4 regions of the Pseudoalteromonas sp. NSLLW24 genome follow, and region 4 is predicted to be linked to each of the others. Evidence: predicted binding sites of a transcription regulator. Region 4 holds the regulator's gene; each other region holds the start of a gene.
What was found. The regulator sigma-54, encoded in region 4, starts transcription at its own class of promoters, with help from an activator protein. The targets are predictions, from matches to a motif close to GTTGGCACGNNNNTNGNNT.

Region 1: I6E72_RS17505 (EF-hand domain-containing protein) is a predicted target of sigma-54. The motif match lies at 2,087-2,105, and genes of this name have one in related genera.
Region 2: I6E72_RS02340 (flagellar basal body rod protein FlgF) is a predicted target of sigma-54. The motif match lies at 4,787-4,805, and genes of this name have one in related genera.
Region 3: fliE (flagellar hook-basal body complex protein FliE) is a predicted target of sigma-54. The motif match lies at 5,798-5,816, and genes of this name have one in related genera.

What each region holds. Positions count from the first base shown of each region.
Region 1 covers NZ_JADYWQ010000021.1:10,787-18,800, forward strand. The annotation lists gene trkA (Trk system potassium transporter TrkA) at 1-1,067, shown strand, start outside; gene I6E72_RS17495 (EF-hand domain-containing protein) at 1,149-1,364, opposite strand; gene I6E72_RS17500 (calmodulin) at 1,442-1,654, opposite strand; gene I6E72_RS17505 (EF-hand domain-containing protein) at 1,794-2,006, opposite strand; gene I6E72_RS17510 (flagellar brake domain-containing protein) at 2,472-3,131, opposite strand; gene I6E72_RS17515 (TrkH family potassium uptake protein) at 3,176-4,627, opposite strand; gene I6E72_RS17520 (YigZ family protein) at 4,724-5,338, opposite strand; gene pepQ (Xaa-Pro dipeptidase) at 5,427-6,749, opposite strand; gene I6E72_RS17530 (transglycosylase SLT domain-containing protein) at 6,909-8,014, opposite strand, start outside.
Region 2 covers NZ_JADYWQ010000002.1:173,058-181,071, reverse strand. The annotation lists gene flgK (flagellar hook-associated protein FlgK) at 1-202, opposite strand, end outside; gene flgJ (flagellar assembly peptidoglycan hydrolase FlgJ) at 204-1,220, opposite strand; gene I6E72_RS02355 (flagellar basal body P-ring protein FlgI) at 1,391-2,485, opposite strand; gene flgH (flagellar basal body L-ring protein FlgH) at 2,497-3,180, opposite strand; gene flgG (flagellar basal-body rod protein FlgG) at 3,197-3,985, opposite strand; gene I6E72_RS02340 (flagellar basal body rod protein FlgF) at 4,007-4,750, opposite strand; gene flgE (flagellar hook protein FlgE) at 4,908-6,278, opposite strand; gene I6E72_RS02330 (flagellar hook assembly protein FlgD) at 6,338-7,018, opposite strand; gene flgC (flagellar basal body rod protein FlgC) at 7,032-7,463, opposite strand; gene flgB (flagellar basal body rod protein FlgB) at 7,469-7,876, opposite strand.
Region 3 covers NZ_JADYWQ010000002.1:190,368-198,381, forward strand. The annotation lists gene fliS (flagellar export chaperone FliS) at 1-204, opposite strand, end outside; gene I6E72_RS02405 (sigma-54 dependent transcriptional regulator) at 626-2,062, shown strand; gene I6E72_RS02410 (DNA-3-methyladenine glycosylase I) at 2,398-2,991, opposite strand; gene I6E72_RS02415 (sensor histidine kinase) at 3,124-4,236, shown strand; gene I6E72_RS02420 (sigma-54-dependent transcriptional regulator) at 4,233-5,699, shown strand; gene fliE (flagellar hook-basal body complex protein FliE) at 5,856-6,188, shown strand; gene fliF (flagellar basal-body MS-ring/collar protein FliF) at 6,209-7,924, shown strand; gene fliG (flagellar motor switch protein FliG) at 7,917-8,014, shown strand, end outside.
Region 4 covers NZ_JADYWQ010000009.1:22,645-30,658, reverse strand. The annotation lists gene lptB (LPS export ABC transporter ATP-binding protein) at 1-432, shown strand, start outside; gene I6E72_RS10995 (RNA polymerase factor sigma-54) at 502-2,001, shown strand; gene hpf (ribosome hibernation promoting factor) at 2,027-2,314, shown strand; gene ptsN (PTS IIA-like nitrogen regulatory protein PtsN) at 2,319-2,771, shown strand; gene rapZ (RNase adapter RapZ) at 2,790-3,635, shown strand; gene I6E72_RS10975 (HPr family phosphocarrier protein) at 3,678-3,950, shown strand; gene mgtE (magnesium transporter) at 4,081-5,439, shown strand; gene I6E72_RS10965 (protein disulfide oxidoreductase) at 5,640-6,047, shown strand; gene I6E72_RS10960 (YgiQ family radical SAM protein) at 6,505-8,014, opposite strand, start outside.

The sequences.
Region 1 (8,014 bases), on a different contig from region 4:
ATTTAAAATACCGCGAAAAACTATTTCAAAACGATGATTTACCAATCGATCATTACATTGCTCCCGAAGCACTGGTCACTAAGTATATTCGCCGTCTAATTGACTACCCTGGTGCTCTGCAAGTATTGCAGTTTGCTGATGGCATGCTCTCGTTAGTAGCCGTAAAAGCTTACTATGGGGGTTTATTAGTAGGTTATGCGTTATCTGCACTTAAAGAACATATTCCTAATGTAGAAACTCGTGTTGCCGCTATTTATCGTCAAGGTAAAGCAATCAAACCACTGGGTACCACCGTTATTGAAGCCGATGACGAAGTATTCTTTATTGCCGCTACAAAACATATACGCGCAGTAATGAACGAGCTACAAAAACTTGAGCGTTCGTACAAAAAAATTATGATAGCTGGTGGCGGTAACATTGGGGCAGGCCTTGCCCGCTCACTTGAAAAAAACCACACCGTTAAACTAATTGAACGCAGTAAAGAACGTGCCGAGCAACTCTCAGAAATGCTCGATAACACGGTCGTTTTTTGTGGTGACGCATCTGATCAAGAACTGCTCTCAGAAGAGCATATTGAACAAGTCGATGTATTTATTGCCGTAACCAACGACGATGAAGCAAACATTATGTCGGCCATGCTTGCAAAACGTATGGGCGCACAAAAAACCATGGTACTTATTCAACGTGGAGCTTACGTTGATTTGGTACAAGGCGGCGAAATAGATATTGCCATATCGCCACAACAAGCAACTATATCAGCGTTATTAACGCACGTACGCCGTGGTGATATTGTTAACGTGTATTCACTGCGTAAAGGCGCAGCAGAAGCCATTGAAGCGGTTGCTCATGGTGATGAAAACACATCTAAAGTGGTTGGGCGTGCGATTGCCGACATAAAACTTCCTGCAGGTACAACCATTGGGGCAATAGTACGTAATGACGATGTGTTGATAGCTCACGATGATACAATTATTATGTCGGGCGATCATGTCATCATGTTTTTAATCGACAAAAAACACATTACCGTTGTAGAAAAACTATTCCAAGTAAGTGCTATATTCCTTTAACTAGTTACTCTAATTAGTTAATTTAATACACAAAAAAGCCGCTGACTAAGGCGGCTTTAATGGAGTATGCTTAAATATTGATTACTGTACTTTTGAAAACTCTTCTTTAGAGATTTCACCATTACCATCAGTATCCAAATCATCAAAAATCTTTACAAGCTGAGGGTTAACCTTTGCTTCTTCCATTGTAATAGCACCGTTACCATCTGCATCAAAAGAGGCAAAATCTACTGCGGCATATGCTGCTGATGAAGATGCTAAAACGATAACTGCAAGTGTTGTATTTAATGTTTTCATAATAATATTCCTAGTAATATGGGAAGTCCTTTTCAAAGATCCCTGACTGTGAAAAATGTTTAATCTGAAAAGATTAATTAGTAATTAGCGAATTCTTCTTTAGAAAGCTCGCCGCTACCGTCGGTATCTAGCTCAATAAATTCAGCCATTAAATCTGTATCGACTGCCGCTTCGCTTGGGCTAATTGTGCCGCTACCATCGATATCAAGGCTGTCAAAATCTGATGCTGCAAATGCAGCGGAAGAAGATGCTAGTACTATAAGTGCTAATGCTTTATTTAAATGTTTCATAACTTAATCCTTCAATGTTCTATCAAAAAAATTGCTTCGTTTAACTTAAAACGTAATTTTCCACTTCCTTGTTATCCTCTTTCGTAAGCTCCCTTGCCTACTTAGGTGTCTTTGGCAACTCAGGATAAATACTTTTTAATTAAGCTTCTGAAAATTCTTCTTTTGATAACTCACCATTTTGGTCAGTATCAAGCTCAGAAAACATGCTCATTAGCTTTGCATCTACTGATGCTTCTGCTTGGCTAATTGTGCCACTGCCGTCTACATCCAGTGTGTCAAAATCTGTTGCAGCAAAAGCGGCTGAAGAAGATGCAATAGCGATAAGTGCTAAAGTTTTATTAATACTTTTCATAATATGTATCCTTCAAATTTATGTGTGTGCGATTAAGTATTTCACTTTGAATCACGATTTCGTTCAGTACACTTAGACTATTACAACTTAGATGCCAACATTTAAAAGCTATTAATTTTCAATAAGTTAAATATAAAACGTACAACAAGAAGGCGTTTTTAGAATAGTTATTGTTGCCCTTTAGCAACACGTTTTAAAGAGATGATATTAAAGTCATTAAAAACATATAGTTATGTTTATATAAAAAGATACATTTTTAAATGTACGGTTTTAAAAGGAGGGATTTAAAATAATAATTGAGATAAATTTTAACGAGGTAGCTTTAATAACAAAAAACAAGCTGTAAAAAACAAAACGTAATCAATTGTTTTATTTAAATAATAATTTTAATTATGAAAGAGAGAAAAAACATTTTATAAATACTGACATAAAATGCCTTTTTGTTGCAAATAAGCGAAAACCTATTTATTCAACGGTAGGCTCAAGCGCAGAAGGGTCTATAAAATGCTCTTTCATAAAGGCTTTCATTTCATCCTCGCTTGCTAGTAGCTTAATTCCACAGTGCACACCGGCGGCATGCTCTTTAACACTGCAAATTTCACCTTCAAAATCTTTATCACTGCTATTAAGTACGACAGTGCATTGCATATCTTTAATACTTTCAACTTGCTGATCGCCTCTAATATCAAACATTACACCAGTGAGTGAAATGTCTTTAATAAGGCCTTCAAGTACCCTATCGTCACTTAGCTTTAGCTTTGCAGGTAATAAGGTAGGTATGCGTGTTTGTGAGCGTAGCGCAAATAACTGCACTTGCTTTGGAAAGTTTATAAACACGAGTTTAGCGGGATGAGAGGCTACCGACATAATTTGCTGGCGAAACGCAATAACTTGCCCACCACTACCTTCAATAAGCGCTCTTACAACAACCATTACGCCATCACGTAAATAGTCACTCGCCGCAGGTAAACGCTTTGCATTGGGATAATTTAAAATAATAAACTGTTTATCGAGTAAACCAACTAATTCAGTTTTAACACGCTTACTGCTTGTAGGTGTTAATATTTCTAGGTCGACTAAGCTGCCTACACTTATATGCTTTAGCTTTTCTAAATTTGTTGGCATATCCCTTTCCCAATAGTTCGTAATTTAAAACTTAAGCCGCTCGTTTATCCACGCCAAAAAGTAGGCGTAAATAGCACTAATAAAGTAAATATTTCTAAACGACCAAACACCATTGCAATGGTAAGCAACCATTTAGCACCATCGGTTATAGCGCCATAATGCGATGCTACATCACCCAGACCTGGACCTAAGTTATTTAAACAAGCCGCAGTGGCTGAGAACGCAGTTATGTTATCCATACCCGTGCCCATAAGCGCTAACATAATAATAATAAACACCAATGCATACGCAGAGAAAAATCCCCACACGGCTTCTACTACTTTGTCTGGCAACGCCTTTCGACCCAGCTTGATTGAATATATAGCCCGAGGGTGCACCAAACGATTAAGCTCACGCACACCCTGCAAGTAAAGTAAGAACACGCGCACTACTTTCATACCACCACCGGTAGAGCCTGCACAACCACCAATAAAGCTCGAAAATATAAGTAAAATAGGTAAAAACAAAGGCCATGTTGAAAAGTTATCAGTAGCAAAGCCTGCTGTTGTACTCATAGAAACAGCTTGAAATAATGCCTGATCGAGGGTTTCATCGCCATTAGCAAATATTTCATTAGAGGAAAGTACGGTAAAGCAAATAACCACCAGCGCTAATTGAATACACAAAAACACCTTAAACTCAGGGTCTCGAATATAAACTTGTACGTTTCGACTCGCCACTGCAGCGTAGTGCAGGGAGAAGTTAACAGCGGCAATAATTAAAAAGAACACACAAATAAAGTTAATTACAGGGCTGTCAAAGTGCCCCATGGAAGCATCGTAAGTAGAAAAACCACCTATCGCGACCGTTGAGAATGCATGACATATCGCATCAAACCACTCCATCCCTGCTGCCCAATAAGCCAGCATACAAGCAATAGTCAGCGACACATAAATATACCAAAGGTGCTTTGCTGTATCGGCAATTCGCGGGGTCATTTTGGAATCTTTTACAGGCCCAGGTATTTCAGCGCGATATAACTGCATACCACCAACACCTAGCATGGGGAGTATAGCGACAGCGAGTACGATTATACCCATACCGCCAAACCACTGGAGTTGCTGGCGATAAAACAATACCGACTTAGGTAAGTACTCAATACCGGTAAGTACTGTAGCGCCGGTGGTTGTTAAGCCAGAGAATGCTTCAAACACCGCATCGGCGAGCGATAAATTAGGTTCTTGTAAAAATATAAGCGGCAAGGACGCAAACGCCCCAAGTACCAGCCAAAACAAAACAACAATTAAAAAGCCTTCACGTGCTTTTAAGTCACCGTTTTCATGGCGGTTTGGGTAATAAGCCATCATGCCAATAACAACACTAAAGATAAATGCTAAAACAAAAGGAACACCACCACCGTCTTTATATATTAAAGACACCAGTGCCGGAGGCACCATGGTAATACTAAACAGCGCAACAAGTTGGCCAAGAATTTTTATGATGGTACGAAATTGCATTTAGCTTGTCGCTTTTATTATTAGTAAATTCAGGCTGAGTAGTATCAACCAAATTAAATAGGGTCAGTATGCATTACATGCAATTTGTGTAGGTTATTACTCTTTAATAGTTAACTCAACTGCGCCGTGACTTAAATCAAAAATATCTTTGATTGCTTGCTGAGCTTCGCGGCTATCTATTGTAATCACCCATTCAATATTAGCAGTAAATTGCTTATCAATATTAAGCACTTGATACTTTGTTTTTAATAACTGCTCAATCGCACCTTGCATGCTGTACTCACTACTCCCTGTAATTTCAACACTGGGAACTTTAAGTACCGTTTGCAATTTTACTAGTGCATTATTTAATGAGCCACCATAAGCACGTACTAACCCGCCCGTGCCTAATTTTATGCCGCCAAAGTAACGTGTAACAACAGCTGTGATTTCGCCAAGGCCTGAACCCACCAGCACATTTAACATAGGTTTTCCTGCAGTGCCATTTGGTTCACCATCGTCCGAAAAACCATAAACATGGCTGCCACCGGGGTTGCCTGCCACATGTGCCCAGCAGTTATGACGCGCATCGCTATACTTTTCTTCAATGCTTTTAATAAATGCTTTAGCTGAATTTAAATCGGGGGTATGTGCAATGTGAACTATAAACGTACTTTTTTTAATTTCTTCTTGATGAAAAACGTCAGTAGCGGGATATTTATATTCAGACATATTTTAAACTTGTAAAAAGGGGGCCAAAAGGCCCCTTTAAATAATGTACGTATTTTAACGTGTATAAACTAATTAGTGTTAACTAGAATTAATCGAGCGCTAAATCTCGTGTCATATTCTCTAAGCTATCTTCGTGAACAATAATGTTATCTTCAATACGAATACCGCCAAATGGTTTAAATGACTCAACCTTTTCCCAATTAATAAATTGCTTATTATCGGTTTGCGCTAAATCACCAAGCAGTGAATCAATAAAATATAAGCCTGGCTCAATGGTAAACACTTGGTTTTTTTCAATCAGGCGAGTACAACGCAAAAATGGATGACCTTCAGGCGATGGTTGATGTGCGCCCTTTTCGTCACTCATAAAACCGCCCATATCATGCACTTGTAAACCAAGATGATGCCCTAGCCCATGTGGGAAGAAAGTAGAGGTAATTTTACGCTCAACAATTTCCTCAGCGGGTAGGTTAACAATTTTAAAGTCACTGAGTATTTGTGCGATACGGTTATGACATTCAACATGTAAATCACCATAAAGCATACCCGGCTTTAAACCTTTACCTAGTTCTATTTGTTGAACTGTCATAGCTTGTACAAGCTCAGCAAACTCACCCTGCTTTTTAAAATCATACGTACGAGTAATATCAGCAGCATAACCATTAAAGTTTGCACCAGCATCAATTAAAAATGAGTTATGAGTGTGTGGCGCTTTTGGATCAAAGTGCGTGTAGTGCAAAATAGCGCAGTTTTCGTTAAGCGCAACAATGTTGCCGTACGGCATTTCATTTTCGCTTTGACGTGTTGCCATTAAGTACGCTTGCTGAATATCGAACTCGCTACCACCATTAAAGAATGTGTCGCGTGCAGCTTTATGCCCATCTACTGCAATGCGGTTAGCGTTGCGTAAACATTCAAGTTCGTACTGCGTTTTATAAGCGCGGTGGTAATGAAAATAGTTAAGTACAGGCTCAGGGTTCATAATACTAAAACCAAGAGCTTGCGCTACTTCAATGTATTCGCCCATGTAAGCGTATTTAGCTTTATCGTATGGTAATAACTTTTCAACTTGATCAGGTTGTAGCAATAGCTCTATATCAAAGTACTCAGCCCAAAAGTCGCGAGGCTCGTCTGGTACCTTATGCCAAAAATCTACCGGGCGATAAAATATTAGTTTTGGTTTGTCGCTGCCATTTACCACAATCCAGCAATGAGGATTATCAATAACCGGTAACCACGCTTTAAACTGTGGATTAACTTTAAATGGATAATACATATCATCTAAAAACTGGCGCTTAGCTTGGCCTGAATGAATTACTAATCCTTCTAACCCTTCGCTATTACAAATTGTACGAGTACGCTGTTGCAGTGTTGCAATATGTTCGGCGTATAAAACGGCTAATTTATCCATTGTTAATCCATCTGTTAAATTTAACTTGCTCTGAGTCTACCACTTAAACACTAAGCGCTCAAAAAAGGGGGATATTTAACATGTAAACATCCCCCTTATTAATACCTATCGTGTTAAGTTATTGGTCGATTGGTCGATTGGTCGATTGGTATCATATATTCAACCGCCCATTTTCATTTCGAGTAGCGGCGCTAATACATTACCTTCTCGGCCCATTCTTGTATGGTAAACCTGCCTGTACGCAAATACATTTTTTACGTAATCGCGGGTTTCGCGATACGGAATAAGCTCTACCCATAACTCAGCCGGAATAGCGTCATCAGGTAACCAACGCTTTATACGGTGATAACCCGCATTATAAGAAGCTGTTGCCAGCACCTCATTGCCATGGTTTTTCTTTTTTAAGTACTGTAAGTAACTCGTACCCAACCTAATATTTGTTTTAGGTTGATATAAACGACTACTTGTCACACTGCCTTTATTTACATACTCAGCAGTACTAGGTAATAACTGCATTAAACCACGTGCATTAGCATGCGAGCGTGCATCTGGCGCAAAAGAGCTTTCGCGCCTTGCAATAGCAATACTCCAGGCAACATCTATCTTGCTACGTTTACTGTAGCGCTCAAAAACATCTTGAAACGCAAACGGAAAACGTTGCTCTACGTTATCCCACGCTTTAATTTTTGCTAAAGTAAAAATAGTACTGTCGTGCCAACCTAAATCGGTAGATAGTTGTGATGCTGCTAGCTTTTCTTCATTGCTAGACGTATCCGTTAAATAATTCCACTCACGGCGCGCCGACGTAAAGCGCTCAATATCATAAAGTGCTTTTGCACGCTTAAAGCCAGGTGCATTACTTACTTTATCTACAAGCACCTTATCGACTGCTAAAGGTTGATTATTTAAATCAACGGGCAAACCTAAACGTGCTGCTGCTAAAAAGCCGTAATAATCACGATTAGCCGCTACTTTTTTCCAAATATCGTCTGCTTTTTGTTGCTCGCCACGTTTAGCATAGCTATAAGCTAACCAATATTGCTGGCCAAGGCTTAAATCCTCTTTACCCGTAAAAAATGCAGCAATCCCTTCCCAATCTTGGGTTTTGAGCATATTGCCCAGTTGCCATTGAATAAGCTTGCTGTCTAATCGCTCTTTCGGCACTTTATTTAGCCAAAAGCTCGCTTGCTTATGCCCGCTTGAAGCAAGTGACAACGCAAAGGTGTAATACACGTCAGCTTTATCTTCATCACTATACTTAAATA
Region 2 (8,014 bases), on a different contig from region 4:
TTAGCTGTGACTGAGCAAACTCGTTTAGTAATCGGTATGTTTCGCCTCGCCCTACTTGGTTATCAACCATAGTGGTAAATTCAGTACGCTCACGTACGTAGCCTACGGTATTTACATTGGCAATATTTTTACTTGTCGTTTGCAATAGCTCCGAGCTTGCTCTAACCCCAGAACTGGCAATGTTTAATAAATTAAACGACATGTTACTCTACTCCTTGGCGGATCACGTTTGCCGCAATGTCTTTTAGCTGACTGCTATTGAGCACTTTTTTTATTTTGCTGGCATAATTTGGATCGGTTGCATAACCTGCTTTTTGTAATGAATCTAAAAAGTCATTTGGTTTTGCTGTATTTTGTAATGCTTCTTTGTAGCGTGGGTTTTGCGTTAAAAAATCAACAAAGTCGTTCACGCTATCTTTAATTGAATCGTAGGCTCTAAAGCTGGCTTGTTTTTTAACGGGTGTGCCTTGCTCAAACTCAAGCGTTACTTTGCTTGCTTTATCGCCTTCCCAGCTTTTATCCGACTTAATATTAAATAAGTTATTTGAGCTGCCACCGTCACTTTTATTAATAATGTGTTTACCCCAACCGGTTTCAAGTGCCGCTTGTGCAACCATTACCGCTGGGTTTAAACCAATTTTTTGCGCTGCAGTTTTAGCGTGTTCCCACACTGAACTTACAAACTCTTCTGCATTTTTAAATGTTGGGCTATCGGTTTTAGACTCTGCAGTATCGACTTTAGGCTCAGCAATATCGGCTTTAGTACTCTTAACGATAAGATCGGGTTGCTTATTTTTTTGCTCATGAGGAAGAGCGGAACCGACTTGCGTATCGCTAAAAATATCGTTGGTTGTTCTAAGCACAGAGCCTGGCATAAAGTTTTTAGACTCAGGCGATAACTGCTGAACAATTAAATCGGCAAGGCCTAACGAGCCATTTGATGAAAGCTCTGTAGAAAGTTGCTGATCGTGCATTTCTTCAAAAAACTTTACGCCACTTGAATTAAATGGACTGTCTTTATCTTCAAATGCTTCGTTAGCTTTGCGCATTCCTTTGAGCAACATTTGCGTAAAAATAGCTTCAAATTGTGCGGCCGCTTTTTTGAGCGCAGCTTTGGAAGCATCAGTTGATGCATCGCCACTCGTTAAGGCTTCTTTACGAAGTGAATCTAAGTTGCCTAAATCAAAAAAGTTTTGTTTATCGAGGTGATTAGTTTCCATCGGCTTTTTGACACAAAATGAATAATGTAGTTAAAAATGCAAAAATTGAGCCACTACCGATAAAACAAGGAAGATAAAAATAATAATTTTAAGTTACTGTAAATAAAAGAGCTCTAGATCTTTGTTTAATAGATATAGAGCTTTGAGTGACACGTTACTTGCTTTAGTTTTTAAATAACGATCAACTGACCATTAATTGCGCCCGCTTCTTTTAGCGCTTCTAAAATAGCCATTAAGTCACCAGGCGCTGCGCCTACTTCGTTAATTGCGCGAACTAAATCGTCAAGACTTACCCCTGGGTTAAATACAAAAGCGCGCGAGTCGTCTTGGTTTACATCAATAATACTTTGCTGCGTGACAACTGTATCACCGTTTGCTAGCGGATTTGGCTGCACTACATTTTGCTGCTCAGCAATGGTGACTGTTAAACCGCCATGGGTCACTGCAGCAGGCTGTAGGGTTACATTTTTACCAATAACAATAGTACCTGTACGCGAGTTAACTATAATTTTAGCGGCCATGTCAGCTGGCTTAAATTCTAAGTTTTCGAGTGTTGATAAGTACGATACACGCTGGGATGCATCGCGTGGTGCTATGACACGAATAGAAACAGAATCAATTGCTTGTGCGCTATTTGGGCCGACTAAGTCATTAATTGTTTTTTCTAGGCGTTTTGCCGTTGTAAAGTCTGGGCGGTTTAAGTTGAAGGTAATGTAATCGCCTTGCATAAACGGGCTTTCTACGGTGCGTTCAACTGTTGCGCCATTGGGAATTCGTCCAACTGTAGGAGTATTAATTACGACTCTACTTCCATCAAGGCCCTCTACGCCTAGGCCTCCCACAATTAAACTACCTTGTGCAATTGCATACACGTTACCGTCTACACCCTTTAAAAAAGTTTGTAATAAAGTGCCACCACGTAAACTGCCTGCACTACCAATGGAAGAAACCGTAATATCTATTGTTTGCCCGGGCTTTCTAAATGCGGGTAATTCTGCATGCACAGCAACAGCGGCAACATTTTTAATTTTAGGACTTTGAGTTGAAGGTAGCGTAATACCAAAGCTGTTCAACATGCCTCTAAAACTTTGTTGTGTATATGAGTTTTGCTCGCCAGTGCCCGGCAAGCCAACCACTAAGCCATAACCAACTAATTGGTTAGAGCGTACGCCTTCAACCATAGACACATCTTTTATGCGCTCAGCACTGGCAGTAAACTGCCAACCTAATAACACAACTAAACATAAAGCTTTAAGGCTATTCATGTTGTTACCCTCTAAAATGGAAACAGCGAACTGCTAAAGAAACGTGTAAGCCAACCAGGACTTTGCGCTTCTTGCGTTTGCCCTTTACCTGAGTATTGAATACGTGCATTAGCAATACGATTTGATTCAACCGTATTATCGGCGCTTACGTCTTGAGGGCGTACTAGCCCTTCTAAACGAATAAACTCTTCACCGGTATTAAGCGTTAGCCATTTTTCACCGCGAATAACTAAATTACCGTTAGGTAAAACGCGCATTACATTAACCGAAATATCGCCCACTAAGCTGTTTGACTGGTTTGATTTTGAATCACCCGTAAACGACGAATCACTACCAATACCAAACTGAATACTATCGCCACCTATATTTACAGGTAGACCACCTAATCCAATAACGGGGTCTAAGCTTGCGTCGGTTTCTTTGTCTGTTTCTGTTTTAGCGGCTTTTGTTGCTTGAGTAGACTCTTGCAATTTAACCGTAATTATATCGCCAGTACGTAGCGCTTTTTTATCAGAATATAAGTCGTTTGATGTATGAGTATTAAACAATGAACCTGTGGCTACCAGCGGCTCTAAAATAGGCTCGGGGTACATAGGTGCGTAGTAAGGGTCGTCCTGCACTACTTCACTATTTTGCGTAGACATACAGCCACTTAAAAATAATGTGCCCGCTGCAAATAAAATAATATTACGCATAATTCCCCCTACTCTATTAAAGCTGTTGATTGATATAACTCATCATTTCGTCAACGGCCGAAATTACTTTTGAGTTCATTTCGTAAATACGCTGAGTTTCGATTAGGTTTACGAGCTCTTCAGTTACATTTACGTTTGAAGTTTCTAGTGAGCCTTGAATAATGCTACCTAACCCTTCAACACCCGGGTTACCTTGTACCGGCGCACCACTTACAGCGGTTTCGGTATAAAGATTTTGACCGATTGGCTCAAGACCCGACGGATTAATAAAATCACTAATAGTCAGCTGACCAATGACCACGTTATCGGCTTGGCCTGCAACACGCACAGATACTTCACCGTCTTGCGAAACCGTAATTGATTGCGCATCATCAGGTACATTCATTTCTGGCTGAATAACGTAACCAGCGCCCGATGTTACAATTCGGCCATCGCCATCAGTAGTAAACTGGCCGTTGCGCGAATAAGCAATATTGCCATCTGGTTGCAGTACTTCAAAAAAGCCTTCACCAGAAATCATCCAATCTAGTGAGTTTTCGGTGGTCAACATGTTGCCTTGCGTAAACTCTTTTTGGTTAGCTACAACTTTAGCACCCGCACCTAACATTAAGCCCGACGGCATTTCGGTATCTTGCGATGAACGACCACCTGGTTGATTAATATTTTGATAAAGTAAATCTTCAAATATAGCGCGGCTTTTTTTGTAACCTACGGTACTCGCATTCGCTAAATTATTTGAGATAACCGATATATCGGTTTGTTGAGCGTCTAGCCCAGTTTTACTGATCCACAATGCTGGATTCATAATCGTGTCCTCATTTTAAAGTTAAACTATGCGTAATAACTGATCTTGACGCTCGTCAATTTCTTCAGCTGTTTTCATTAATTTCACTTGTAATTCAAATTGGCGCTGGTGGCTTATCATGTCGACCATTTCGTGAACAGGGTTCACATTCGACATTTCAAGCGAACCACTTAAAACTTTTACATTGGCAGAGGTATCTACTGTTACATTTGCTTTTGGTCTAAATAAACCATCGTTACCTTTTTCGAGCTGTGAGCTATTTGCTTCTACCACTCTAAGCGTGTCTATTTCTTCTAAAAAGTTAGCGGGAGCGCCTTGCGGTCGAACTTGAATAGCGCCATCTTGGCTAAACCCTATTTTTTCGACTGGGACAGGTAAAATAACAGGTCCCCCTTCGCCAATAACTTGACGACCGTGGCTGGTTACGAGCATGCCTTGAGCAGTAATGTTTAACGTACCCACTTTTGTATAAGCTTCATTACCGGAGGCATCTTGCACTGCAAGCCATGCGTTATCGCTCATTGCGATATCTAAGTCTCGCCCGGTTTGAACAATGCCACCCGATACCATGTTAGAACCCGGACGCTCTTGCATTGAAAATACACGTGTAGGCAAACCTTCGCCAAACGCTTGCATAGAACGTGCTTGCGCAAAGTCGGCTTTAAAACCCGTTGTATTTGCATTTGCCAAATTATTGGCTTTTAAAGCAAGCCCTTGTAGGCTTTGCTTAGCGCCAGAGGCCGCAATGTAGACCATTTTGTCCATAGTATCGACTCACATAAAAAATCTCTGAACTTATAAATGCAAAATAGGTGCCAGATTAAATTTGACGCAACATTGAGAGGTATTTAGAAGGGCTTACAAAGAGGGCTTATAAAAAAGGCTGCAAAAATGCAGCCTAATATATTTAATGGGGTTTAGCTTATCGAATCTGCAAAATACTTTGCTGAATAGTTGAGTTAACTTCAAGCGCACGTGAGTTTGCTTGGTAATTACGCTGTGCAGTGATTAAGTCTACAAGTTCATTAGTAAGATTTGTATTTGATTGCTCAAGCGCTGATGAGTTAATTCCACCAAACGTGCCCGAACCTGCTTCACCCGCTACAGGTTCACCTGAATCAATACTTTGCTTCCAGCTTGTATCACCCACTTGTGATAACCCTTGTGAGTTTGGAAAACGTACCATAGCCACTTGGCCTAGGAATGTTGAGTCACCATTACTGTAAGAAGCGACAATTTTACCGTCTGTGCCTATATCAATTCCGGCTAAACGGCCTACCGTTGAACCATCTTGATCGAGTGCTTTTACTTCAAAACCACTTGAATACTGAGTTGGGATACGTCCTGCCGTGTTATTTTCATCGCGCCAGTTAAGCTCAATACCAGTACCTGGGAAAGTTGCACCATTGTCTAGTAATGTTGATAAACCAGCACCAGAACCCGCTGGTAGCAGTATTTCATCAAAAGTAGTTGTATTTGTATTTGCCACACCACCTGTTGTTGATGGTAAACCACTTGAGTTAAAACCTAGGGTAGTTAGTGGTGTATAAGGTGTCGTTGTTTGTTCTCCACCAGTTGTGCCATCAACTACTTTGCCATCGAGTGTTGCGTATACTTCCCAACTGTTATCTGTACCACCTGCTGCGGCATCATCTTCTTTAGCAAAAAAGTATTGTAAAATATGTGGTTCACCTAGTGAATCATATACCGTTGTTGACGTAGATGAGTTATAAGTACCACTAGACGTAGGGTCAAAATCTAGACCTGTTGGATCCGCCGTTGCATCTAAGTTAAACGACAAAAATACATTTTCTGTTGCGCGAGGTGAACCAGACGAATCAGGGATTTGAATTGGATCAGTTGTGCTCAAACTTACCGACGTTGTATCACCTGTAGATGAATCAACTGGGAATGCTTGTAAAAAGTTACCTTTTGCGTCAACCATAAAGTTATCTTGGTTAAGCTTAAATGCACCTGCACGTGTATATGTTAAATCTTGCGAAGATAAATCGTCGGTCATCGCAAAATAACCTTCACCAGTGATTGCTAAATCAAGTGAGTTATTTGTAAATTGTAGTGAGCCTTGATGAAACTGCTGCGCAACCATGGTTGTTTGCACACCGTCACCATTTTTAGTCTTACCAGAGCTAAATACTGATGAAGCGTAAACATCGGCAAACTCAGCGCGTGACTCTTTAAAACCTGTGGTATTAACGTTTGCAATATTATTTGCCGTTACGTCTAAATCTTTTTGCGCGGCAGCAAGGCCGGTTAATGCAATATTGAAGCTCATAATTCACCTCTAACCTGTTAGTCTGTGGCCTGCTAGCAGGCGAAAAATACTAAAATTTATTACGCGATTTCTGCTACATCTGTCAGCCTAACCGCACCTTCTTTAGTGTTAATAATAATGCCACTTGAGCCATTAATATTAACGCTTTCAATGTTCTTGAATGTAGCAATGGGCAAGCTTGAAAATTCGCCGTCAGTACTTCCTTCGGCGGTTACTGAGTATTCACCTTCAGGTAAACGCTCACCGGCTTCATTTTTGCCATCCCACGCAAAACGTACTGCACCTGCTGATTGAGAACCCATATCAATAGTTCTTACTAGCTGACCTGATGCATCTGTCACTTTAATTTTTAAGTTATCAACGGCTTCTTCTGCCACTGCAGAGCCTCTGGCATCACCCGTTTCATTTAAATCCAGGGTGTTTGACTCAAGTAAAGCTTGCTTGCCAACAAGTGTTGATGCTTGCAATGCTGAATTTGATGTCATAGAAGACGCTAAGCTATCAAAATTTGAATTTAAATCGCTGATGCCTTGCGCCATTGTGAAACTAGTCATTTGCGCAATCATTTGATCGTTATCCGCAGGGTTACTGGGATCTTGAAACGATAATTGCTGAGTTAACAAAGAGAAAAAGTCTTCTTGTGTTAACGCATCACTCTCATTATCACTGGTCGCTACTTGCGATTCTTGCCAGCGTATAGAGTCTAAATAGGATGAAGATGTACTAATATCGTTACTCATAACCTACCCTCGGTTACCGCTGCCCTAGCAACAGTGTTTTACTTAGCATTTGCTTTGCTGCATCAGCAACTTGCACGTTTGTTTGGTAAGAACGAGAGGCAGAAATCATATTTGCCATCTCCTCTACAACATTGACGTTGGGTTTATAGATATAGCCATTTTCATCCGCACTTGGATGGTTTGGGTTATATTCAATTTGTAATGGTGCATTACTTTCAACAATGCCCAAAACTTTCACACCAACTGCGGAGCCCTGTTGGTTACTTACTGATGCTGAAGCCTTTGTTAGTTCAGCCGCAAATACAGGTTGGCGCGCTCGGTACGTTTTGTCTTGAGATGAACTAATGGTATTAGCATTAGAAATATTACTAGCTGTAGTATTTAAGCGAACGTTTTGTGCGCTCATACCCGAACCTGCAATATCGAAAACATTATATAAACTCATAATTTTTATCCTTGACTACCGAGAGCTTTATTCAGGCCTTTAAATTTGCCGCTTAAAAATTGCAAGCTGGCCTGATACTCCATAGCATTCTGTGTATACAAGTTTCGTTCCACTTGTATATCAACCGAGTTACCATCACCTGTATCTGATTGATTTGGCATACGAAATGATTCTGAACTTCCCATACTATGAGTACCTCCACCAATGTGTTTATCATTAGTTCTTACCATAGTATTGCCGCTTTGCTGGGTTGACCTTGCCGCTTTTAATGCAGAGGCAAAATCAATATCTTTTGCTTTATAGCCAGGCGTATCAGCGTTAGCTATATTAGTTGCAATTAATTCAGCTCGCTGTGAACGGATCAACATGGCTTGCGGATGCACACCTAATGCTTTATCAAAACTGATAGCCATAACCTTCTCCAAAAAATTGACTTACCCATGAATAAAGCAAAAAATAAGCCATTAATATTAGGAAGTGTTATATTTTTATAAGGCTATGTATCTAAATAGAAAAACGACGCTTGGTGCGTCGTTTTAGGGAAATGAATT
Region 3 (8,014 bases), on a different contig from region 4:
ATCTTGCAGTGCACCAAATAACAAAATACATGCTGAAATATTTTCACCTTTTTTTGCTATTTCTTTGCGCTCAATAAAGCCCTTTGTTGCAGCTAAACGACCAATAATATTACTGAATATAAGGTTTATTTGTTCGTAAGGTGCCATTTCGGCAATGCTGCTAGCACGAACTTGACTGTATTTTTTTACTGAGACATGAGCCATGGGAAAATCCTAAAATTTAAAACGATAAAATTATGTGAAAGCTAATACAAAAAATTAATTAAGCTTTTATACTTTTATAAGAACAAAGCAATATTAATGCCAAGCATTTCCACTTATCTATATATCGGCATTTGTAACTTCAACTTAAATTTATAATTGAGTTTATTTACTAACAATAGCATTTTTATTGCCGAGTAAATTAATTTTTAGGGCTAAGTTATAGTTAGGTAATAGTTAAGTAATGGCTAAGTTAAAACTATAACCCATACTTAATGATTAACTATTAAGTATGATTGACTTAACTAGCCCGTCTGTTTTTTGGCGTTTATGTCAAAAAACTGCCGCTATCACTTGCATCCATGCTGAACTGGCTTACAATTTAACTAATTATACAAATTAGTGAAAGTACGGCTCGCTAAATATGATCTTGATTTTAGATAATAATAACAACCGCGCAATAGGATTAAATGCTTCACTTGGCTTTATTGGTGAAGCTGCTCAACTATTAAGCGAAGACTGCTTTGAACAAGAATGCAAAAAATATCAGCAGCAAGAATGCATGATTATTTTAGGAGCGTTGCAATCACTTGACCACGAAAGCTTAATTAAACGCTATCCAACATTACCGTTTTTATTAATTGGTGAAACGCTAAAACCACTATTAAGTATAGCTAATGTAGTGGGGCTTATTTGCGAGCCATTTAATCACGAAGTGACAACTCAGTTACTTCACGACTGCCAGCAGTATCAGCGTATGTTGCCTAATGAGCATAAGCATACTAAACCGCATAAAATCTTTGATGGACTTGTTGGTGAAACAGAGGCCGTAAAAGATGTTCGCTTTTTAATTGAACAAGTGGCAAAAACCGATGCTAATGTTTTAATTTTAGGCGAATCAGGCACAGGTAAAGAAGTGGTTGCCCGTAATGTACACTTGCTTTCAAAGCGTATTAATGGACCGTTTGTACCAGTTAACTGTGGTGCTATTCCGGCTGAGCTGCTCGAAAGTGAACTATTTGGCCACGAAAAAGGCGCGTTTACTGGTGCTATATCGGCGCGTAAAGGGCGGTTTGAACTAGCTCAAGGTGGGACGCTATTTTTAGATGAAATAGGCGATATGCCACTGCAAATGCAAGTTAAGTTGCTGCGAGTATTGCAAGAGCGCAGCTACGAACGTGTTGGTGGTACAAAGGCTATTCAGGCTGATGTACGCGTTATTGCAGCCACGCATCGTAACTTAGAAACAATGATTGAAGAGGGTAGTTTTAGGGAAGATTTATATTACCGCTTAAATGTATTTCCTATCGAAAACCCATCGCTGAGTGAACGTGCTGATGATATACCGCTGCTTTTAAAAGAGTTAATGCGGCGTGTTAACGACCAAACAGGTTCTACCGCTAAGTTTACCGAGCGCGCAGTTGAGAGCTTAAAAGAACATGCTTGGCCTGGTAATATTCGTGAGCTTGCTAACTTAGTGGAACGTATGGTTATTATGTTTCCTGAAAAAGTGGTTGATATTCCTGATTTACCTAACAAATATCGTTACATTGAAGTTGAAGCGTACGAGCCAGAATACCCTGAAGAGTTAATGGAAAAAGATGCCTTTAACGATATATTTAGCACCGGTTTTAGTGATTACGAAACTGAGCCAGATGCTGAGTTTAGCCAAACGGGTAGTGGGCTATTACCTGATGATGGTATTGAACTTAAAGATTATTTAGCAGAGCTTGAAATTAGCTTAATAACCCAAGCTCTAGAGCGCTATGATTACGTTGTAGCTCGCGCAGCCGAAATACTAGGTGTACGCAGAACCACACTCGTTGAGAAAATGAAAAAGTATAATCTATCACGAGATTAAGGTTTAAAAGCAGCTGTCAGTGTTTAGTTATAAATTGGCCAAACACAGTAGATAAATAACCCCTCGTTTTGTAGATGCGGTTTTATACCGCACTTTACTTAAAAATATTAGCAAGAGCGCGAAGTAAATTCGCACCTACACGGTTTTTACTTTTGTTGTTACGCTAGACTTGCACGCGTGAAAAACAAGACTTTTAATCATTTAAATAAAACGTTATTTCACAAAGAGAAAAACGAAGGTAAATGAGAAACCATAGCCAACCTACGCGTTACTTCTCTAAAGCGCAGCTTCTCTAACCTCTTTGTGAACAAATCACTTTTATAGCTATAAATCACTTACCCACTAAAAGCCTCAATAATTTCTTCTTTTCTAAAACAATCATTACTGTGATCGTTAACCATACCGCAGGCCTGCATATGAGCGTAAACCGTTGTAGGGCCTAAAAACTTAAAACCCCGTTTTTTAAAATCTTTCGCAAATGCGGTTGATGCCTCTGTAATTGCTGGGTAGTCCTCAACGTTATTTAAATTACTTATAATCGGCTTATTACCCACAAACTGCCATTGGTAGTTACTAAAACTCCCAAATTCTTTTTGTATTTCTATAAAGCGTTTAGCGTTATTGACGGTTGCCGCAATTTTTAAGCGATTGCGCACAATACCCTCATTAAGCATTAATCTTTCAATATCATCTTGTGTGAATTGTGCTACTTTTTTTACATCAAAATTAGCAAATGCTTTTTTATAACCGCTGCGCTTTTTTAAAATTGTGTACCAGCTTAAGCCGGCTTGCGCGGATTCAAGAGTGATAAATTCAAACAGTTTTGTATCATCATAAAGAGGCACACCCCATTCTTCATCATGGTAAATAACGTAGTCGGGTTTAGTGGTGTCGAGCCACGGGCAACGGCACTTTATTTGCTCACTCATTATTATTCCTTTTTGTGTGCGTCATTTTTATGTCGCTCAAATTATTGATGTAACTTAATGATAAATATGTAAATAAATTTTGGTATGAATCGTGCATTTAGACATGTATCTACATCAATTCGAGATTTGATTATGGCCCTTGCTAGCGTGCTAAAACCACAGTTTTTTTCTGCAAATCAGTATAACCCATGTTTACTTCAAGAGGAGTACATTGGTGAATTAAGCGATCTGCGCAAGCAAGCAAGTTGGCTTTCGCATTTGGTTGATACCATGCCAGCAGGCGTGGTTGTACTTGATGGCAAAGGGTTGATTGCAAAAGCGAATCAAATAGCGATTGATATGCTTGGCGAGCCACTTGAAGGCGAACGCTGGTTTAATGTTATTCAGCGCTCTTTTAGGCCACATCAAGATGATGGCCACGAAGTGTCTTTAAAAGACGGGCGCCTAATAAAGCTTGATATTACTGCTTTAGCACCAGAGCCTGGGCAACTTATTTTAATGACGGATTTGACCGAAACTCGCCGCTTACAAAAACGTGTTGCACATATGCAGCGATTAAGCGCGCTGGGTAAAATGGTTGCGTCACTGGCGCATCAAGTCCGTACGCCGCTCTCAGCCGCTATGCTTTACGCCGCTAATTTAGGATCAAAACGCTTACCCGAAGCATCTCGCGATAACTTTCAAACAAAGTTAATGTCGCGTTTAAAAGATTTAGAAACTCAAGTAAACGACATGCTGTTATTTGCTAAAAGTGGCGATCAGCAAGTTGTTGAGCAAGTTTCAATGCAGCAGCTTTTAACAGAAGTTAAAGCAGGTGCTGATGCGATGGTTGCACTTAATGAAAGTGAGCTGGATGTAAGCTTACCAGAGCCAGATATACAAATAGTCGGTAATAAAACGGCATTGGCCAGTGCTATTCAAAATCTTGTGCACAATAGTATTCAAGTTATTGGCGGCGGTGCAAAAGTAAAAATTAGCGCACAAAGAGATTTAAAAGATTTAGATATGGTTCGTATTAGTGTGAGCGACAATGGCCCAGGTGTTGATTTAAGCCAAAGCGATAAAATTTTTGAACCATTTTTTACTACAAAAAGTCAGGGCACAGGTTTAGGGCTTGCGGTAGTAAGTTCGGTAGCTAGTGCGCACCAAGGTCGTGTTGATGTGACTAATAATACGCAGGGTGGTGCCTGCTTTAGTTTGTTACTGCCTATTAAGGCAACATCTAAACTAGAGGGTTCATTATGAGTAACACTATTTTAGTTGTCGAAGATGACGCAGGGCTTCGTGAAGCCTTAATAGATACCCTTGAAATGTCGGGTATTGAATGTGTTGCAGCGAGCAGTGCTGAGCAAGCAATGTTACTGCTTAAAAAAGATCAATTTTCGCTTGTTGTAAGCGACGTGCAAATGGGCGCAATGAGTGGCCTGGATTTACTACGCAGTATTAAATTAAACCACCCTGATTTACCTGTATTGATGATGACGGCGTACGCCACAATTGACGATGCGGTAGAGGCGATGCGCCTAGGTGCAATTGACTACATGGCTAAACCATTTGCACCTGAAGTGCTGTTAAATATGGTGAGTCGTTATTTGCCTGAAAAAGCAAAAGAAACCGACGGACCTATTGTTGCTGACCCAACTAGTATTCAATTATTGGAGCTTGCGAGTAAAGTAGCACGCTCTGATGCAAGTGTAATGGTACTTGGCCCAAGTGGTTCAGGTAAGGAAGTACTTGCTCGTTATATTCATGATAAGTCAAGCCGTTGTAATGAGCCATTTGTGGCGATTAACTGCGCGGCTATTCCTGAAAATATGCTTGAAGCCACGTTATTTGGTTATGAAAAAGGAGCTTTTACGGGCGCGATTCAAGCATGTCCGGGTAAGTTTGAGCAAGCACAAGGCGGCACTATTTTACTTGATGAAATTACTGAGATGGACTTAGGGCTACAAGCAAAGCTGTTACGCGTACTGCAAGAACGTGAAGTAGAGCGTTTAGGGGGGCGTAAAACAATTCAGCTCGATGTACGTATTTTGGCAACCAGTAATCGTGATTTAAAAGAAGCCGTGTCTGAAAATCAGTTTAGAGAAGATTTATATTACAGGCTTAATGTTTTTCCACTAATGTGGCGACCATTGTGCCAACGCCCTGGCGATATTATTGTATTGGCTAAGCATTTAATTGAGCGCCATATAAGTAAAAGCAAAGAGCCTATGGCATATTTAGATAAAGGTGCCGAGCAAAAGTTATTGGCTCACGCGTGGCCTGGTAATGTGCGCGAGCTTGATAACGTTATACAGCGTGCACTTATACTGCGCACGGGTAACACAATAAATGAGCATGCTATTTTTATTGAAAACTTAGCAGCTAATAACTTTGTTATGGAGCCATCATTGGCGCCGGCGCAAACAGTATCGTCAACAGAATTAGCTCACGCAGATAAAGGCGTTGATAAAAGCACGCTAAGCTCTGCATATTATGATGAAAAATCACATGCCGAGGTTGAACCTAAGCAGGGCTTGCTAGCGGCAGACACCGGTAGCTATAAAGATGAGCTTAAAGACAAAGAGCATCGTATTATTTTAGAAACCCTTGCACGCTGCCAAGGCAAGCGTAAAGACGTTGCCGAAACATTGGGCATAAGCCCACGAACTTTACGTTATAAACTAGCGCAAATGCGCGATTTAGGTATTTCACTTCCAGCATAACCTCCTATAAACCCTAAGTTTGCGCTGCGAACTTAGGGTTGTCAAAACTCTGACTAACACAAATTAAAGTTAACCTATTGTATTTTAATGATTAATTATTTGGCATGCTTTGTGCTTTATTACTTGTAAGAGTTCACTGCGTGTCAGAGATAAATTATGAAAATTCAAAACAGTGCTGTATTTCAAGAAATGCAATCAATGGCTTTAGAAGCCGGCCGTAATAATCAAATAAATAAATTGCCGACTCAAGTTCAGCCTACTTCTACTTCCCAGTTTGGCGACATGCTAAGTGATGCATTAAATACAGTGCACGGTCTACAGCAAGATGCAGGTCAAAAAGTAAAAGCGGTTGAGATGGGGGATCGAAGTGTATCGCTTGCTGAGGCGATGATTGCTTCTCAAAAATCGTCAGTTGCTTTTGAGGCTACAGTACAGGTTCGTAATAAACTTGTTGAAGCTTATAAAGAAATCATGAACATGCCTGTTTAATTAGGTAGTGGAGAATTATTGTGGCGCAATCTAACCAATCTACAGACCTAGCACTTGCTGGTGGCGGTATTGACCAAAGTGGTGGTGATGATCAACAAGAACAAAAGTCAGGCTACTTAAGTGCTTTAAATGGTGTTGATGTATTGCGCCAAGTAACATTGGTTATAGCATTGGCTATTTGTTTAGCTATCGCGATTTTTATTATTATTTGGGCTCGTCAGCCAGATATGCGCCCGTTAGGCAAAATGCAAACTGAAGAGCTTATTCAAACGCTCGACTTTTTAGATGCGCAACAAATTGAATATCAACTAGATGGCAACGTTGTGTCGGTTGATGAAAGCGAATACCAAAATATTAAATTGTTAATGACCCGCGAAGGGTTAGAGCAAGGGCCAGCGTCGGGCTCTGATATAATTATGCAAGATATGGGCTTTGGTGTAAGCCAACGCTTAGAGCGCGAACGCCTAAAACATGGCCGCGAGCAACAACTTGCCCGCACCATTGAAGAGCTTAATAATATTACTCGCGCTAAAGTATTGTTAGCCATTCCTAAAGAAAACGTATTTGCCCGCAGAGAGAAGAAACCATCAGCTACAGTTGTATTAACGCTTAAGCGTGGTCGCTCACTCGACCGTGAAGAAGTAGACTCTGTTGTTGATATGATTGCCTCGGCAGTACAGGGTTTAGAGCCTATGCGAGTTACTGTTACCGATCAAAATGGTCGATTATTAAATTCAGGTTCGCAAAGCTCATTAGCAGCACGCTCTCGTAAAGAATACGACTTAGAACGTAAGCGCGAACAAGAGTACCTTGAAAAAATAGACAGTATTTTAATACCGGTTGTTGGGCTTGCAAACTATACAGCTCAAGTTGATTTGAGCATGGACTTTAGCTCGATTGAGGAAACTCAAAAGCGTTATAACCCAGACCTACCAGCGGTTAGAAGCGAAACCACATTTGAAGAAAATAACATTGGCGGCCTAGCTGTTGGTATTCCAGGTGCGCTTACAAATCAGCCACCGTTAAACTCGAACATTCCTGAGGTTGCGGGGCAAGGTGGTGCAGGCACAGCTACGTCACCAACACGCAGCCACAAAGAAGCCACGCGTAATTATGAACTCGACACTACAATTTCTCATAAGCGTCAGCAAAGTGGTGTAATACGTAGAATAAGCGTATCAGTTGCTGTTGACTACATTGCTAAAGTGGGAGAAAACGGTGAAACAACCATGACTCCACGCTCGGTAGAGGCATTGTCAAATATTCGTCGCTTACTACAAGGTGGTGTAGGTTTTGATATGCAACGTGGTGATGCACTTGAAGTCGTAACAGTGCCGTTTGTACGTGAAGAAACAAATTTAGCAATAGAAGTGCCACTGTGGGAACAAGACTGGTTTATGAAAATAGCCCGCCTTGTATTAGGCGCCTTAGTTATCATTGTATTGATAATGGCAGTAGTAAAACCAATGCTTAAACGCTTAATTTACCCAGACGATACACTAGAAGAATACGACGAAGATGCATTAAGTTCAGGCGTAGATATTGGCGACAACACGCTTGATATGCTAAATAAAGACTTTGATTCTGCTTCGGTTGGTTTCTCAAGTGATGGTACACTGCAGTTACCGGATTTACATGGCGACGAAGATTTACTTAAAGCAATTCGTGCCCTTGTAGCTAACGAACCAGAACTATCATCACAAGTAGTCAAAGCGTGGTTAACAGAAGATGACTGATCAAGAACAAAAACAACTCCCGCCAGCCTTTGATGTTGATAAGCTAGATGGGGTAGATAAAGCCGCTATATTACTTTTGAGTTTATCAGA
Region 4 (8,014 bases):
TTAATGGCCATTTTAGAAACGCGCAAAGAGTTAAATAAACAAGCTAGAGAAGACACTCTCGATAAATTATTAGATGAATTTAGCATACAACACATTCGTGATAGCCAAGGTATGGCATTGTCGGGTGGCGAACGTCGTCGTGTTGAAATAGCACGTGCGCTGGCAGCAGATCCTAAATTTATATTACTGGATGAACCATTTGCAGGTGTTGACCCGATTTCGGTATTAGACATAAAGAAAATAATAGAACATCTTAAAAATCGTGGGATTGGTGTATTAATTACCGATCATAACGTAAGAGAAACCCTTGATGTTTGTGAAAAAGCCTACATTGTTTCTCATGGGGAGCTGATTGCATCAGGTACTCCAGAACACGTATTAAATGATAAAACAGTACGCGATGTTTACTTAGGCGAGCAATTTAGGCTGTAACATTTACGCCATGTCTTTAAGCATCTGCTAGTATTAATTATAACAACATAAAAGGATTGTTAGAGATACATGAGGCAATCACTACAGCTGCGCATGGGCCAGCAACTTACAATGACTCCACAGCTGCAACAAGCTATTCGTTTGTTGCAACTCAGTACATTGGATCTCCAGCAAGAAATACAAGAAGCTCTCGACAGCAACCCGCTATTAGAGGTTGAAGAAGCAGACTATTCAGAAGACGCTGCAGGTAAAAACGAGCAAAAAGCAGATACAGATGACATAACTGTTAGCGCATCTGCCGATGATGCTCCAAGCGAATACGAACAAGATAGTGGTGAAGCACTTGCAAAAGACACGCTAAGTGACGACATGGCTATGGATGTTAGTTGGGATGAGTACATGAGTGCCGCCCCAGCAGCATCATCGGGTCCGATGCCTGAAGACGAATCAATATACCAAGGCGCCTCTACTGAAACGCTCCATGAGTATTTAATGTGGCAGTTACAACTAACGCCATTTAGCCCTACAGACGAAGCTATTGCTATTGCTATTGTAGAAGCCGTCGATGACTCAGGTATTTTAACACTAAGCTGCGAAGAGATTTTAGAAAGCTTTAATCAAGAAAACGAAGATGATAACGAAGTCGAACTTGATGAAATTGAAGCTGTATTAAAACGCATCCAACTGTTTGATCCTGTAGGCATTGCTGCACGTAGCTTACAAGAGTGTTTGTGTATTCAGCTTAACCAGTTTGATAAAGAAACACCTTACATTAATGAAACAAAAATGATTTTAACCGAGCATATTGATTTATTAGCTGCTCGTGACTATCGTACATTAATGAAGAAAACTAAGCTCAAAGAAGAAGAGCTTAAAGAAGTAATGACATTAATACATACTCTTAGCCCTAAACCTGCAGATACTATTGTAAGAGAAGAATCTGAGTATGTTATTCCTGATGTGTCAGTTAAAAAAATTAAAGGCCGCTGGGTTGTTGAGTTAAACCCAGATAGCATGCCTAAAATTCGTGTTAATAGCCAATACGCGGCAATGTCTCGCACTGTAAAATCCAGTGGTGACAGCCAGTTTATTCGCTCGCATTTACAAGAAGCTAAATGGTTTATTAAAAGCTTAGAAAGTAGAAACGACACGCTATTAAAAGTAACAAATTGTATTGTTAAACAACAACAAGGCTTTTTTGAACACGGTCCTGAAGCCATGAAACCAATGGTTTTAAATGATGTTGCTGAAATGGTAGAAATGCACGAATCAACAATTTCGCGCGTAACAACCCAAAAGTATATGCACACACCCCGTGGTATATTTGAGCTTAAATACTTTTTCTCAAGCCATGTAAGCACCGAAAACGGTGGTGAATGTTCATCTACAGCAATCCGTGCGCTTATCCGAAAATTAATCGCAGCAGAAAACTCAGCAAAACCATTGAGTGATAGCAAAATAGCGGATATATTGGCTGAGCAAGGAATTAAAGTAGCGAGACGTACAATCGCAAAATACCGCGAATCTCTGGCTATTCCACCGTCAAATCAACGTAAAAGTTTGATTTAAGACGCAAAAAAAGAGGGTAATGCTTATGCAACTAAACTTAACTGGTCGTCACGTAGAATTAACCGATTCACTAAGAGACTATATTAATACCAAATTTGCGAAGCTAGAAAGACACTCTGATCATATTAATAATGTTCATGTCATTCTCGATGTAGAAAAATTAAATCAAAAAGCAGAAGCCACCATACACGTAAGCGGTGCTGAGTTATTTGCCTCTACAGAACATCAAGATATGTATGCCGCCATTGACTCGTTGATCGACAAGCTCGATCGACAAGTAATTAAACACAAAGAGAAGCTTGCTCGACACTAATATGATGAAATTAAGCTCACTTATATGCCAGGACTGCAGCAAAGCTGCGGTCCTTTTTAATAGCAAAAAAAGAATTTTAGAGTTCATTAGCGAACTTGCTCACGACAAACTTCCGTATTTACCGCAACAAGATATTCTTAATGCTTTAATGAGCAGAGAAAAATTGGGTAGTACAGGTATAGGGCGTGGCATTGCCATTCCTCATGGAAGAATGAGCGGTGCAGAAGAGCCTTTGGCTTTAGTACTCGTTAGCGAAACTCCAATAAATTTTGATGCAATCGATAATCGCCCTGTTGATATTTTCGTCGCACTCATCGTACCAGATGGCGATAACCAGCAGCACTTAAAGACTCTAGCAACCATTGCTGATAAACTAAACAATAAAGATTTTTGTAAACAGTTACGCAGTGCAAAATCAGATACTGAGCTTTACCAAGTTATTGTCAATCAATCATAGTTTTATAAAGGGTGTTAAATGGAGTTAATTATCATAAGCGGCCGTTCTGGTTCTGGAAAGTCGGTTGCTTTACGCGTTGTAGAAGATTTAGGTTATTATTGCGTAGATAATATTCCAGTTAACTTGCTTCCTTCATTAGTTCGCAGTGTGTCTGATAGCTATGATAAAATTGCTGTTAGCATTGATGTGCGGAACATCCCTAAACAACAAGATGAATTTAACGATATTCTTGAATACTTGCCTGGCTTTGCAAAACCTACGTTATTTTATTTAGATAGCGACGATCAAACATTGATCAAACGTTTTTCTGAAACTCGTAGATTACACCCACTATCAATTGACTCGTTGCCTCTTGATTTAGCCATCAAAAAAGAAAAAGAATTACTTGATGTATTAATCACCCGCGCCGACTTTATGATAGATACAACTGATTTAAGCGTTCATCAACTTGCTGAATCTATTCGTGAAAAGATTTTAGGTAAAAAAGATAAGCAACTGATTGTCACGTTTGAATCGTTTGGTTTTAAATACGGTATACCAAAAGAAGCAGATTACGTATTTGATGCACGCTTTTTACCCAATCCACATTGGGAACCTGAATTAAAACCTTTAAATGGGTTAGATCAACCTGTTAAAGATTATTTGGCCAATCACAGCATAGTGCAAAAATTCACATGGCAAATTCAAACATTTGTACAAACATGGTTACCGCACTTAGAGCGAAATAACCGCAGTTATTTAACCATTGCCATTGGGTGTACAGGCGGACAACATCGCTCTGTATATTTAGCGCAAACTATCGGTGAAAGTTTTGCAATGACACATCCCAATGTGAAAATTCGCCATCGCGAACAAGAAAAATAATATAGCTGAATAATCACCTGTTCAGCTTAGGTAGAGTAAGTTATGCATTGTGAAGACACTTTTTTAATAAAAAACAAATTAGGATTGCATGCCAGAGCAGCCACCGTGCTTGCCCAATTGGCAGTGCAGTTTGATGCGACAATTACATTATTTCAAGATGACAAAGAAGCCGCAGGCGATAGCGTACTTGCACTAATGTTACTTGAAAGTAGCCAAGGCAAAGAAGTAAAAGTTGTATGTAAAGGCCCCGATTCTGAGCAAGCTTTACACGCTGTTGGAGAATTAATAGCACAACGTTTTAATGAACAAGAATAAACAGTTATAAAAATAATGCTCGCATTACTAATGCCCCAACTAAAACAGATATATAAAATAAATACGGTTAGTGACGCCAGTTAACTCACCTCTCCCCATAAAGTAATATAAGAATTTATAAAGGACGCCAATGCCTGAAGCTTTTGAACAAGATTACCCACTACAGCAACTAAAACAGGTGACTAAGTCACTCAATAGTGGTCAATTTGTTCAAGTTAGGCGCATGCTCGCAAAAACAGCTCCTTGTGATACCGCATTATTATTAGAATCATCACCACATAAAATTCGCCGACTCCTTTGGCAGTTGGTTGATCCTGATGTGCAAGGTGATGTTCTTGAAGAACTCTCAGAAGATGTTCGTTTAGGCATTATTGCCCAAATGGAACCTAAGCACATTGCAGCCGCAACAGAAGATATGGGCCACGATGACTTAGGTGAAGTATTACGTAGTCTGCCGGACACCGTTTATAAAGACGTTGTTAGCGCGATGGACATTCAAGACCGTGAACGTGCAACACAAGCACTTTCGTATCAAGAGCGTTCTGCTGGCGCGCTAATGAACACCGATACGGTGACCATTCGCCCTGATGTTACGCTTGATGTTGTACTTAGGTATATTAGGCTACGTGGCGAGTTACCAGAAGGTACCGATGACTTGTACGTTGTTGATAAGCATAACTGCTTTATAGGCGCTTTATCGCTGAGTACATTATTAACTAACCCGCCAGAAAAAATTGTTCGCGATTTAATGGATGAAGATTGTGAATCCATTCCAATCTCTATGGATGAAAGTGAAGTCGCGCAATTATTTGAACGTCATAATTGGATATCGGCCCCCGTAGTCGATGATAACGATCAGCTCCTTGGCCGTGTCACTATCGATGACATCGTTGACGTAATCCGCGAAGATGCTGAGCATAGTTTATTGGGCTTAGCCGGCCTTGATGATGAAGAAGATACCTTTGCGCCAGTACTAAAAAGCTCTAAAAAACGCTCAGTTTGGTTAGGTGTCAACTTACTAACTGCACTTGCAGCTGCTTTTGTAGCTAGCTTTTTTGAAGGCACTTTAGATGTTTTACCTATTTTAGCTGTACTTAACGGTATTGTCCCTTCTATGGGCGGTGTTGCAGGTAGCCAATCATTAACGCTTGTTATTCGTGGTATTGCGGTAGGTCATATAAATCAAACAAACCAACGTTTCTTGATGATGAAAGAGCTTGCTATTGGCGCGTTAAACGGTGTTTTGTGGTCGTTGTTAATAGCAGGTGTTATTGCCCTATGGCAGTGGGACTTTATGCTTGGTGGCGTACTCGCCTTCGCTATGTTTATGAACTTAGTGGTGGCAGGTGTTGCTGGTGCGAGTATCCCTATTATTCTTAAAAGAATGAATATAGACCCAGCACTTGCAGGGAGTGTGGTGCTAACCACGGTGACAGATATTGTGGGTATATTCGCCTTTTTAGGTACTGCTACTTGGTTGCTGGTTTAAATTAGAAACTTTTGCAAATAACTAAAGTAAAAAACACTTAGGGTAAAGCTGCAACTATGACAACGGGTACCAAAAATAAAAAAGACACACCTAAAAAAACGCCAAAACAAAAAGGCCTATCAATATTAAAAAGTGTGTTGATATATAGTTTCATATTTTTCGTAATTTATAACGCTGTCAATTGGTGGCGACAACCTGTTATGCCAGCAAATCCTCAATTACAATTAATAGATTATAAAGGGCAAAACATTGATTTGTCAGCAATGAGCCAAGATAAACCAACACTTGTCTATTTTTGGGGAACTTGGTGCCCTATTTGTAGTATTACCTCCCCTGCCATAAACGAACTCGCAAACGAGAATAACTACCCTGTCGTGAGTATCGCAATAAAATCAGGCTCGGATCAAAAACTACATGAGTATCTAAATGATCATGGCTACAGTTTTACCACTGTCAACGATCAACACGGTGAGATATTTGCCGATTGGCAAGGGCAAGTCACGCCATCTTATATAATCTTAAAAGATAATAAAATGACGCAAGGGCTAACAGGCATTCAGCCGTTATGGTCACTAAAATTACGTTTGTGGTTATCATCAACGTTTTAAGAAAAAACTAACTGCAAGTATATAGGCACTAAATACGTGCTATCTCAAGAGGGGTTTCTAAAAGCTCGCTCTTTATCACCTACAATAATATAGATAATAAAGAGCAAGGTTTACTTAATTTACGCATGAAAAGGGTTTAAAAACCCTTAGCGTAATTAAACTAATCTACTAGGGCGTGTTGATCTTTGTGGATTGAAATTTGTTCAATCTAGGGGCGATTAAATCGCGGCGCGAGGTTTGTAACCTAGTGGGCTAAGTAAAAACCGAGCAACAAAGAGTTAATCGTCCCTAGAAAGAACCCAAAGGGCAGCGCATGTTTGGTATTTATGCTGCGTTATCGCCTATTCATGGGGAATAACCACACTACATAGGCTCCGCCTTGCCTAAAAACCAAACATACTGCTGCAAATTCACCCACCAAAGATCAACACGCCCTAGTTATTAATAGATTGAATCACTAACGTGTACTTTGACGATTACCGCCTACTTTTGGTTTAGTGTTTGCCTTTTTAAATTGGCTAAAACCGGTATGTCGCGTTAGTGCAGGACGTCCGCCTTTACTGCCACCTTTACCTGCTTTTTCATCACGCCCTTCTTCAGGCACTAAACAGTTAGGCCCTTTACCAATTAAATTAGCTTTACCCATTTTACGCAGTGCTTCACGTATCATCGGCCAACCTGCTGCATCATGGTAACGTAAAATAGCTTTATGTAATCTACGTTGGCGAGCACCTTTAGGTACTGGAACAACTTCTGTATTGTTTTTTATATTACGTAAAGAGTTCATTTCTGTGTGGTAAATAGTCGTCGCATTAGCCATCGGTGATGGGTAAAAATTTTGTACCTGATCAAGCTTAAAGTCGTTTGATTTAAGCCATAAAGCCATGTTTACCATGTCTTCATCTTTTGTCCCTGGGTGAGCAGATATAAAGTAAGGAATTAAATACTGCTTTTTACCGGCTTCTTTAGAGTACTTATCAAATAATTCTTTAAATTGATCGTACGCCCCCATACCTGGTTTCATCATTTTTGATAATGGACCATCCTCTGTATGCTCTGGGGCTATTTTTAAGTAGCCACCTACATGATGCGTTACTAATTCTTTAACGTAACGCGGGTCGCGTACAGCTAAGTCGTAACGAACTCCAGAAGCAATCAATACCTTTTTGATACCCTTAACTTCACGTGCTTTTTTATATAAGTCTATTGTTGGCGTATGATCTGTATCCATATGCTTACAAATTTCAGGATACACACATGATAAACGTCTACAGGTACTTTCTGCCTTTTTGCTCGTACAACGCAGTTTATACATATTTGCAGTTGGACCACCTAAATCAGAAATAACACCAGTAAAACCGGGTACTTTATCTCTAATCTGTTCAATTTCTTCAATAATTGATTCTTGCGAACGGCTTTGAATAATACGCCCTTCATGCTCCGTAATTGAGCAAAACGAACACCCACCAAAGCAACCGCGCATAATATTAACTGACGTTTTTATCATGTCGTAAGCAGGAATTTTAGAGTCGCCGTAACTTGGATGAGGAATACGCTGATACGGTAAACCAAACACAGCATCCATCTCATGTGTTTCTAATGGGTATGCTGGCGGGTTTACCCAAATAGAACGATCGCCGTGTCGCTGAAACAGTGCTCTTGCACAACCAGGATTTGTTTCTTGATGTAGAATACGCGAAGCGTGGGCGTATAGAGGTTTGTTAACACTTACTTGTTCATAAGCAGGTAACTTAACATAGGTTTTTTCCCACGGTTTAGGTCGCGCAGGCTGAACCATAATTGGTTTTGCAGCTTCTGCCTTTAAGTCTATACCCGCTTGTTTAAATTCAGATTTACTACAGCCAACATCATCAGCACCGTATGGATTTGGAATTGGATCAATTTTACCAATTTTATCTATAGCGGTGGAGTCACTTCCACGCCAACCTGGTAAAGGTTCTTTTCTG